Regions from separate parts of the Agrobacterium sp. DSM 25558 genome, predicted to be linked through region 1. Evidence: predicted binding sites of a transcription regulator. Region 1 holds the regulator's gene; the other holds the start of a gene.

Region 1 (5,008 bases):
CGATTTCCGGGCTGAATATGGCGCTCGCCGCTGGCATCTTCTTCATCGGAATGCGAACCGTGTTCAGCCTGTTTCCTGGATTCTCCCAGCGCCGGCCGGTCAAGAAAATCTCTGCCTTTGCAGCGCTTTTGATGACACTGGCCTATTATCTCATTTCAGGATTTGCGGTGTCCGCAGAGCGGGCATGGTTGATGATGTCGATCATGCTGTTTGCTGTGCTGGTGGACAGGCCGTCGATCAGCCTGCGCAACGTGGCGCTTTCGGCGATCGTGATTATCGTCCTGTCGCCGCACGAGGTCATGGGGCCGAGCTTCCAGATGTCGTTTGCAGCAACGCTCGCGCTCGTCTCCGCATATGCGTTCTGGAGCCGGTGGCGCGGCGAGCGGGAGCGTCTCGTCATCTCCCGACCGCCATGGTGGCTATCGATAGCCAGTAAGGCTGCGACGATCATTGGCGGTGTCGTGATCACGTCACTGATCGGTGGCATATCGACGGCAATCTATTCCATCGAGCATTTTCATCGCATCACCACCTATGGGCTGGCAGCAAATCTTGCCGCGATGCCGATCATGTCTCTGATCGTCATGCCGTTTGCGCTCATCGGCATGCTGTTGATGCCATTCGGGCTCGACGCGCCGTTTCTGAAAATCATGGGCTACGGCATGGCGATGGTCATTGAAGTGGCCAAGACCGTGTCGAGTTGGGGCGGTGACGAGACGATTGGACGGCAAAATGGCTGGTTTCTGGCGATTTCAACAACGGGTTTCCTGCTGCTGGCATTGCTTCGCACACGACTTGCCTTGATTGGGTTGCCCTTCATAGCCGCCGGCTTTGCCATGCTTCTGATCGAGCAGGGGCGCGATAAACCGGACCTGCTGATCTATGAGGATGGTTCGCTGGTCGCGCTGACATCCGCAGACGCGGTTGCCTCCACCAAACAACGCGCCTCCGGCTTCGTTTACGAGCAATGGCAAAGAGCCGTGCCTTTACCCGCGCATCACGTCGCCCCCAAAATGCTCGATCGTGTCACGTCACCTGCTGGTGATGATGCAGAGGAAGCGGTTAGCTCTCAAGCCCGCACGGCGGGTTTGACCGATATCGAAAAGTCGCGGGCTGCCGAGGAGATGCGAGCAGCAACCGGTGCCACGGATATATTCACCTGCCGCAAAGATATGTGGTGTGTGGCTAAGTCGCAGAAGGGCGTAACTGTAGCGGTTATTTCCAACACTGCGCTGACGGGAACGGCATGCGACGTTGCCGACCTAGTGGTGACGACACGCAGAGTGCCCTTCGCCGCCTGTCGGTCCGGTGCGATCCTGATCAGTCAGGAGACATTACGACGTACCGGCTCCATGGAAGTCTGGCTTGGCCGTAAAGGCGACGCCGTTCTACGGGCGAAGGTTGCAATGCAGGGTCAGGATCGATCATGGACCATGCACCGCAGTTATGATTGGCGCAGCGAGGACTTCGATCCCGAGTTGCCTGCGCATATCGAAAATATGTTGGCGCTGGACCCATAGCGTGTGGCTGCCGCCATTTGCTATTTCGCGCGCAGATCCGCTGTCCATTCTCCCACGGCCCGCGCCTCAGCCTCGTGACCCGCATCTCGCCACGTTTCCAGCAAAGCAGCACCCTGCCATTCCTGCATGGCGGAAAGGGAAAGCAGGCGGTTTTTGTAGGCTTCGGCCTCCACCGACAGAGGTGTAGAGTAGGTCTGGAACCGGAATGCAACGGGGCAGTAGAACGCATCTATAGCGGTGAAGTTTTTCCCTGCCAGAAACGGACCACCAAAAGCTGCCAAGCCGTCCTGCCAGAGCGCGTCTATTCGAGATATGTCCCTCTGCAGGGGCTCGCTGATGGACGATGGCCGTATGCGCAAACCGACGCTCATTGGGTGTTCGTTGCGCAACGCCTGAAAACCAGAATGCATCTCGGCAGTCGCCGAGCGCGACCACGCCCGCGCTTTGGCATCACTTGCCCACACACCATCATGGCGCTCTGCCAGATATTCAGCGATGGCGAGGCTGTCCCATACGGTCAGGTCATTTTCTACGAGGCAGGGCACCTTTCCCGACGGAGAGAAGCGCGTGAAATCGTGGTTCGACGTGCCAAACTGTACGAGTTTTTCGTTGAACGAAATCTCCAAGGTTCGCATCAAAACCCATGGCCGCAGGGACCATGAAGAGTAATTCTTGTTGGCTATGTAAAGATCATACATGTCAATGTTCCCCATTATCGTCCATCAATACGGCACGCAATAGACCGGATACAGGCCGCCGGAGTGATAATGCTCATCAAACTATTTGATGGCCGCGGACGGACCTACCCGAAAACAACATTTAGGTACGCCAACGTTGGTAACTGTTCGTTCGATCTTCGATAAGACGAGCGCGAGGCACACAGCGACGTAGTGATTCTCAGATGCAACGAGATTGAGATACACCAATTAGTGGATTTCGTGACCCGACTAATGAATATAGGTTTTGTAGCCTAACTGCCGTGATTTTTTGTGGTCTTAAATTGATATTTCAGACAGGCTGGCAGGGAATATTATGACCATCAAAATACAATTTGAGTAGCGGGCATGACAACGCATGCCCGCAACATATTAATGATAACGGCGGATCAAACCGACCAGCTTGCCTTGAATTTTCACTCTGTCCGGTCCGAAAATTCGCGTCTCATAGGCAGGGTTTGCAGCCTCCAGCGCAATGGAAGCGCCTTTTCGGCGGAAGCGCTTCAGCGTTGCTTCCTCGTCATCGACCAGAGCCACAATGATATCGCCCGGATTTGCAGTGCTTCCATCGCGAATAATGACCGTATCACCATCGAAAATCCCGGCTTCGATCATCGAATCGCCTTTGACTTCCAGAGCGTAGTGCTCGCCCGAACCCAACATATCCATCGGAACGACAACGTCATGGGTGTTGTTTTGAATTGCGGAAATCGGCACACCCGCAGCTATCCGGCCCATAACTGGGACGCTAACAGAATTGGGTGCGCTGTCGTTGGACGCTGCGGGACGGGGCGGCTGTTCAGCCACCTTTGCTTTGCCCAGGCTACCCTCGATAACGCTGGGTGAAAACCCGCGTTGAGGCTTGGCTTGTGGCGAATAGGATTCGGGAAGCTTGATGACTTCCAAAGCGCGCGCCCGATTCGGTAGCCGGCGAATGAAGCCGCGCTCCTCAAGTGCGGTGATCAACCGATGGATACCTGATTTTGAAGCAAGATCGAGTGCATCTTTCATTTCATCGAAAGATGGCGGCACGCCGGACTCTTTCATTCTTTCATGAATGAACAGAAGCAATTCCTGCTGTTTGCGCGTGAGCATGAAGGAACACCCTTGGAATTAGAGGCGAAGATTCGCGAAACAAATACAGAACGAACACTATATGTTCCATATGTGTTCTGCAATCCCTTAAAATTCGGTGAAATTCATTTAAGCATCTGTTGATGCGTAAATCAGCAACACCAGATGGTCTTACGCGGACCTATACCGTGACTCTGGGCCGCCTTGCTGCTAAATGCGTGGCCAACAAACGATAAGGGAATATCTCGATGGTCTGCACCATTGAAATCGCCCGCTTTATTGCAAGGAAAGACGATGAGTGTAACGAACAATCTGAAAGTCGTTGCGGGGCAGGGCTCCAAAGCGGTTTCCTTTTCCAATACAGAACGCTTTTCGCTGATCGCCGGACCTTGCCAGATGGAAAGCCGCGACCACGCATTCATGATTGCGGAAACGTTGTCAGAGCTGTGTGGCAAGCTGGGTATCGGGCTGGTTTACAAGTCTTCTTACGATAAAGCCAACCGCACGTCCCTTTCCGGCCAGCGGGGCATCGGTATCGACAAGGCATTGGAGATTTTTGCCGAGTTGAAGGCGCAGTTCGGCTTTCCGGTTCTGTCGGACATTCACACGGAAGAACAGTGCGGCATCGTTGCGCCGGTGATTGATATTCTGCAAATTCCGGCGTTTCTCAGCCGTCAGACGGATCTACTGGTGGCTGCTGCCAAGACTGGTCGCGTCATCAATGTCAAAAAGGGCCAGTTTCTGGCGCCGTGGGATATGAAGAACGTTCTGGCGAAGCTGAACGACAGCGGTAACCCGAATGTGCTGCTGTGCGAACGCGGTGCGTCCTTCGGTTACAATACGCTGGTGTCTGATATGCGCTCCCTGCCGATCATGGCATCTCTGGGCGCACCGGTTGTTTTCGATGCTACCCACTCCGTGCAGCAGCCGGGTGGGCAGGGCGGTTCGACGGGCGGTCAGCGCGAATTCGTGGAAACATTGTCGCGTGCTGCTGTTGCCGTTGGCATCGCGGGTCTTTTCGTGGAAACACATGAGGACCCGGATAACGCGCCATCGGATGGTCCGAACATGGTTCACCTGAAGGACATGCCGAAGCTTCTGGAAAAGCTGCTCGCTTTTGACGACATCGCCAAATCTGCGTGACGGGTTTTGGCCTTAATCGGCTTTTATTGAAAAGCGGTGCCTGAAACGGGCACCGTCATTGTAATTTCTTGCGCGTCGTCTACAGCGACTGAAGAAATTCACATCGAGTCGCTATTCCGTCGCCCTGTTTATCGCGCCGATCATTCGAAAAGCGCTTCACAGTTTTCGGTATGCACTCTAAGACAGGCAACTGAAAAATCCTGTTCCAATCCCAAGGGAGAGATCATGACAGCCATTACCGATATCATCGCACGCGAAATTCTCGACAGCCGTGGCAATCCGACTGTTGAAGTCGATGTCTACCTGGAAGACGGCTCTTTCGGTCGTGCAGCAGTTCCATCGGGCGCATCGACAGGCGCGCACGAAGCCGTAGAACTGCGTGATGGTGGCAAGCGCTACCTCGGTAAGGGCGTTGAAAAGGCAGTTGAAGCTGTCAACACCGAAATCTTCGACGCGCTGGGCGGGTTCGATGCCGAGAGCCAGATTCATGTCGACCAGACCCTGATCGAGCTTGACGGCACACCAAACAAGTCCCGCCTGGGTGCCAACGCCATC
Region 2 (5,008 bases), on a different contig from region 1:
TCGAGACGGCTCATGGAAGAGAACATCGTTCGTGACCACCGTCTTCACCTTGAACTTCGTCGCGAGGTTCGAAAGCTCGTGCAGCCGCATCTGGTCGTTTGGCCGCCGTCTGAGGCTAAGCGAGAGATAGGCGCGCCTGCCGAAAATCTCGTTCATCTTGCGGAGCTGCACCGCACAGACATCGTCAGCGAGATCAGGCACGAGGATGCCGACCAGCCCTTCGGCATAGAGCGCGAGATCATCGATATGAAGGATGCAGTTGTTCTTGCCGCCCCTGCCCTTGCCGACGGTAATAAGGCGAGTGAGCCGGGAATAAGCGGCCTTGTCGGTCGGGTAGACGAGAACCGACATGCCGTCCTGCAGATCGAGCCGGCAGCCGACCACAAGACGTAGCCCGGTTTCGCGGGATGCCTCCAACGCGCGAACGATCCCAGCAAGACTGTTACGGTCAACGACCCCCACGGCTTCGATGCCCAGCTCCTTGGCGGTCGCGAACAATTCCTGTGCAGATGACGCTCCGCGCAGGAAGCTGAAATGTGTGGTGACCTGCAGCTCCGCATATTTCATCAGGCAAAGATCCCGTGCATGAACCAGCGATGGGAGCCCGTTTCCGGATCGATGCCGTCGCCGGAGCGAAAGATCCAGAACCGTTCGCCGTCGTCGTTCTCGATGACGAAGTAATCTCGCACCGCCTCGAGCTCGGTCGGCCGTTTCCACCACTCACCGAATATGCGTTCCGGGCCGTCGGCTCGCTTCACGCGGTGGCGCTTGCCACGCCATGTAATTGTCGCTGGTGGATAGTCTGGCATCATTGCGATCGCCTGGATCTGCTCCGGTCGTTCGAACAGTCGCACGGGCCTGCGCCAATGCCCGACCCAGCTTTCAGCCATCTCCTCGGCGACTGCTGAGACCTGCTGCACGCTGCGCTCGGGAACATCCGACGCTACCGGCGCCAAACGGTAGACGCGCTGGCCGCCACGGTTGCTGAAGATGTCGATCAAAGGTGTCAGGTCGGTTATCTCCTCTTCTACGAGAGACGACGACTTCTGCTCTTCGTGCAGCGGTTCCGCCGACACGGCAACGAGAACGAGTTTCTCGATGCCGAAACCAGGATCGATCTGCTCTGTGCGATCCCTGAACAGCTTCGTAAGCCACGCGACGTCGCGTGCGGGTTTGGCAGTCCCAGCTCTGATCGCCTGTAGGGTGTTGTCGACGCGATGCACGATGAGGTCAGTCCGACGCGCGCCGAGGCCGCGTTTCTCCAGTTCGGCGACGAGCTGGACGACGAGCCGACCGACGTATTTATTGATCGTATCGGCCGCACCTATCGGTTCCTGAAACGATCTGGAGACCTCAACGAGATCGGCAGTGCGGATCGGATCGATAGGCTCCCCGGTCCGACCAAACATCTGGTCGAGGCGGCGGCCGACTTCAGGCCCGAAACGCAGGGCCAGCGGTGCTCTTGGGGTATTGGAAAGTTCGGCTATGGAATGAAAGCCAAGGACACGGAGGTCTTGGACCACTTTCTCCGGCAGTCGCAGCAATGAGATCGGTAGCTTTTCGACGGCGCGCACGATCTCGCCGCGAGGAACGATCACGGTATCGCGGTTGATGGCACGGACGCATGCGTGGGCAGCGCCCCATGTGTCCGCGATGGCAACCTTGGCAGTCAACTTCCTCGAATGGAATGTATTCACGATGCCGCTGATCATCTTTGCTTCGCCGCCTTGGAGATGGTCCGCGCCCTCGGTGTCCAGCACGAGACCGTCCTTGCCGTCGACCGCGACGATCGGGGAATAGTGACCAAGCGCCCACAGCGCGATGCGATCCAGCGCGGCGGCATCGGCGCCGGGATCTGCATCGATGAGCATCAGCCCGCGGAAGATCGCCTGAGCCTTCGCCGCGGCCATGCCGACGCGGACACCGATCTTCTGCGCAGCCCCGTCGGCAGACGCGACCCACCGTTTGGATCCGCTCTTCGCGATCACCGCGATCGGTTGGTCAGCCGGAATGGTGGGATCGTCTCGTCTGATCCTGTCCGTGGCCAGCTCCGGCAGATATATGGATACGACCCTCGCCATCACACGCTCCTACGCAGAACTCTTTGCATTCGCCGGCACGCGATCTCATCAACTCAAGAAACCATCGAGGTCGCCCTACTCCCGGTACCGGAAGTCCTTCGGACGGCAGCACGCTTACCCGCCACCTTGTGGTCGATGCGGTCGGCTGGCCGAAGTCGTTTGCCTCTGTCTGCCTTCGCCAACGGCGCACTGCCAAGGCAATTGTCCCGGTTCGCTCCGCGACGAGCTGGAGCCGACGGCTCACGACCATTGGCAACCGCACCATCTCGCCGACAACCGCGCCACAGCCGCCGTAGGAAAGCGCTTCTTCCATGTTGGCAGCGACATCTTCTTCCTTGTCGCTCTCGACGAAGATGACCCTACGCGGATGCAGGCCTGCCTGAGCAAGAGCCGGGAAGAACAGATCGGGCCGCGTCAGACACCAGACGATCGGCCCCTTCGTGCGTGCTGCGATCCCGGCAGCGAAAAGGGCTGCGGCTGCGCCATCGACGGTTCCCGAACCACCCCCTGCGAATTCATGGAGTGCTCCATGGGCCAGACCGCCTGCCGGAAGAATGGCATCGATCTCCTCGACACCGAATGAAAGACAGCCCGTCTTCTTCGCGCCCTCACCCTCAATGGACGAGATGCGCTCGCGCAGATCAGCAAGGACTAGGTCGCGGACAGCCGACATCGGTCGCGGAATCCCTTCGGTTCGCGGAGTTCAGAAACACGGCATCATGCCGCCGACAATGCTTGATGTTCTTCTTCTGTTCCTTCATAACGGCAGAGTCAAGCGGTTCGGAAATAGGAATATGATCTCACCATTTTAGTGAATCTGCAAATTCTCGTTTTGAATCAGTTCGCTAGAGACTTTCTGTAAGTGACCGGCTCAATTGAAGAAAATTTCATTTTTGTTTCGACGTGAGGTTATCAGAATCATGGACCAATCTCCCGTCAGGACATTCTGCGCTAGTAAGAGAGGACATCCGCTCCATACCCCCCGTCCTGGCCGGTGCAGCATGTTTGAAGCTCTCAGGAGTTGGGGGCTCCAGCCAGCCAAGGTCGCCCGTGTCGGTGTTGGCGAAAGGCGTAGTCGACGGCGTTTGCTTCCCCGTCGAAAATGACGAGGTTGATCGATGAGCCGGAAATCATCTGCACTCGACCTGACGGCAAGGCTGCGTCAGGTGCGCGACCCGATCATCACAGTAGAATGTCGAACCTGTGGCCGCCACGGAGCACTTGATCGAGCCGCTCTGGTAAGGAAGCACGGTGCTAACATCACCTTCGGACGGCTGCGCCGGATGGCAGCGATGGGGTGTGATCGGCTGGTCGGCGAAGACGGAGATCGATGCGGGACGCGGTTTCCATGTCTTGAATAAGGAGGACATTGGTAACGTCTCGCTTATCTTCATCACCGAGGCAGGTTCGAATACGCATGGCATGAGGGTGTCAGTAATGATCAGAACTGGATGCCTGCTGCCGCGGCTCTCCTTTAGGTGTCACCTTCACAGACTTGCCCGGTCGCGCAGGCATTCATGCCAAACCGATAGCGGCTTTCGACCAAGGATCGCCATCCAAAGGCGACGAAGCCCGCCTCGCTGCTTGCTGTTACGGGTTCTTGAACCTGACGCCGACACCACCGCCATTGGTTGGGATAAACTCAATTCCATCCGCTTCCAGCGTCATCTTTATGAGCTTCAAATTTGCCGGCGTGATCGCCGGAATTCCGTTATCCATTTCGGCGCGCCGAATTGTAGAAACTCCCACGCTGGCTGACTCGGCAAGATATTCAGCCGTCCATCGGAGCAACGCTCTCGCTGCTCGAATTTGAGCTCCGGTTATTTCGCTCATCTTCTATGTTTTCTCATTGAAACATTTTCGTTCATATGCAATATTTTCGTTCACTCGGTCACATCCAGTGTTTGAGCCACCGGATGTGACCTGACCACACCTAGCTGTATGGAGCTCGGATCATGGCTGATTCTGAGAATAGCAGAACTTTGCCCGCAATCACGTGCAGAAACTCTCTGCAGACCGCGGAATGGTTCCTGTTCAACAATTTTTCTGACCAAGAGCATTGGTCGCCGGGCTTACGCGATGGCGTCCTGACGAAATGGCATGCCTGGAACCGTGCTTTTCACGAACTTGCTGCTTTTGGACGAGCTCAGCAGAAGCTTGAGAGCCAATTGATGTGCACAGCACCAGCGCTTCAGGTGGAAGTTATCTTGCCGAATAGCGCCGCGCCTTTCATGACCTCCTCGATCTCCTAGATTCAGGACCGATTGAGAGGAAATGACTTTACGGTGGCCCGAGCAAAAGCAGAGGCAGATTTGCTTGCCAAGCACAAGCAGTGGGAGGCTGTGGACGAGACTCTCGGCTACAGCCGCGCAAAGCGTGCGGAGGACGAGGCATCTCTCGTAGAGGAGCGTTTGGCCCGCGATCTCTCGCAAGCACAAGGGATGACAACCGTCGCCGTCGCCGCGAAGCTCCACTGTATTTTGGAGCGCGGTTCCCCCCGACCAGACAGTGACGAGTTTCCTTGGCCTCAGATCAGGTCAGTCCTGATGGATATTCTCGCAATGCATGGTGTTTTCTCAAAGGAGACCTGTGCCCGGTAAGTCTCAACGCTCGATAATCTCTGTTGGTTGAGAGGCTAACGAGACGTGGCAGTTCCCTACACGCGATCAACTGCCGATTTTAAAACGTTCGTGCAATTTTTTCGGAATTTGCACTTTTCATGAGCAATACGTTGTGTAATGTAGAGTATACAACGACAGAGCATACAATGCACTTCATGAAGTTTCTGACCCGCGATGCGCAAGGCGCACCATGGGAAGGACGACCTGCGCCGTGAAAACTCGCTGCCAGCAACGAAGTTGAAGAAATCAAAAGAAGGGAACGACCTAATGCAATTTCTAGAAGGATTCCGCCCACCTCTCCTGGCT

The links. Region 1 encodes LexA, which represses DNA repair genes until DNA is damaged. Its sites were predicted from a motif close to TGTTCNNNNTGTGTTCNG; they were not measured.
Region 2: the regulator LexA is predicted to act here: its motif matches at 2,821-2,838, upstream of DSM25558_RS14075 (ImuA family protein).

Annotation. Positions count from the first base shown of each region.
Region 1 covers NZ_FMUD01000001.1:209,831-214,838, reverse strand. Annotated here, with positions in the region: gene DSM25558_RS01115 (ComEC/Rec2 family competence protein) at 1-1,520, shown strand, start outside; gene DSM25558_RS01110 (glutathione S-transferase family protein) at 1,541-2,218, opposite strand; gene lexA (transcriptional repressor LexA) at 2,609-3,331, opposite strand; gene kdsA (3-deoxy-8-phosphooctulonate synthase) at 3,605-4,453, shown strand; gene eno (phosphopyruvate hydratase) at 4,679-5,008, shown strand, end outside.
Region 2 covers NZ_FMUD01000015.1:25,247-30,254, forward strand. Annotated here, with positions in the region: gene DSM25558_RS14065 (error-prone DNA polymerase) at 1-567, opposite strand, end outside; gene DSM25558_RS14070 (Y-family DNA polymerase) at 567-2,081, opposite strand; gene DSM25558_RS14075 (ImuA family protein) at 2,002-2,754, opposite strand; gene DSM25558_RS14085 (helix-turn-helix domain-containing protein) at 3,672-3,914, opposite strand; gene DSM25558_RS14100 (ABC transporter substrate-binding protein) at 4,970-5,008, shown strand, end outside.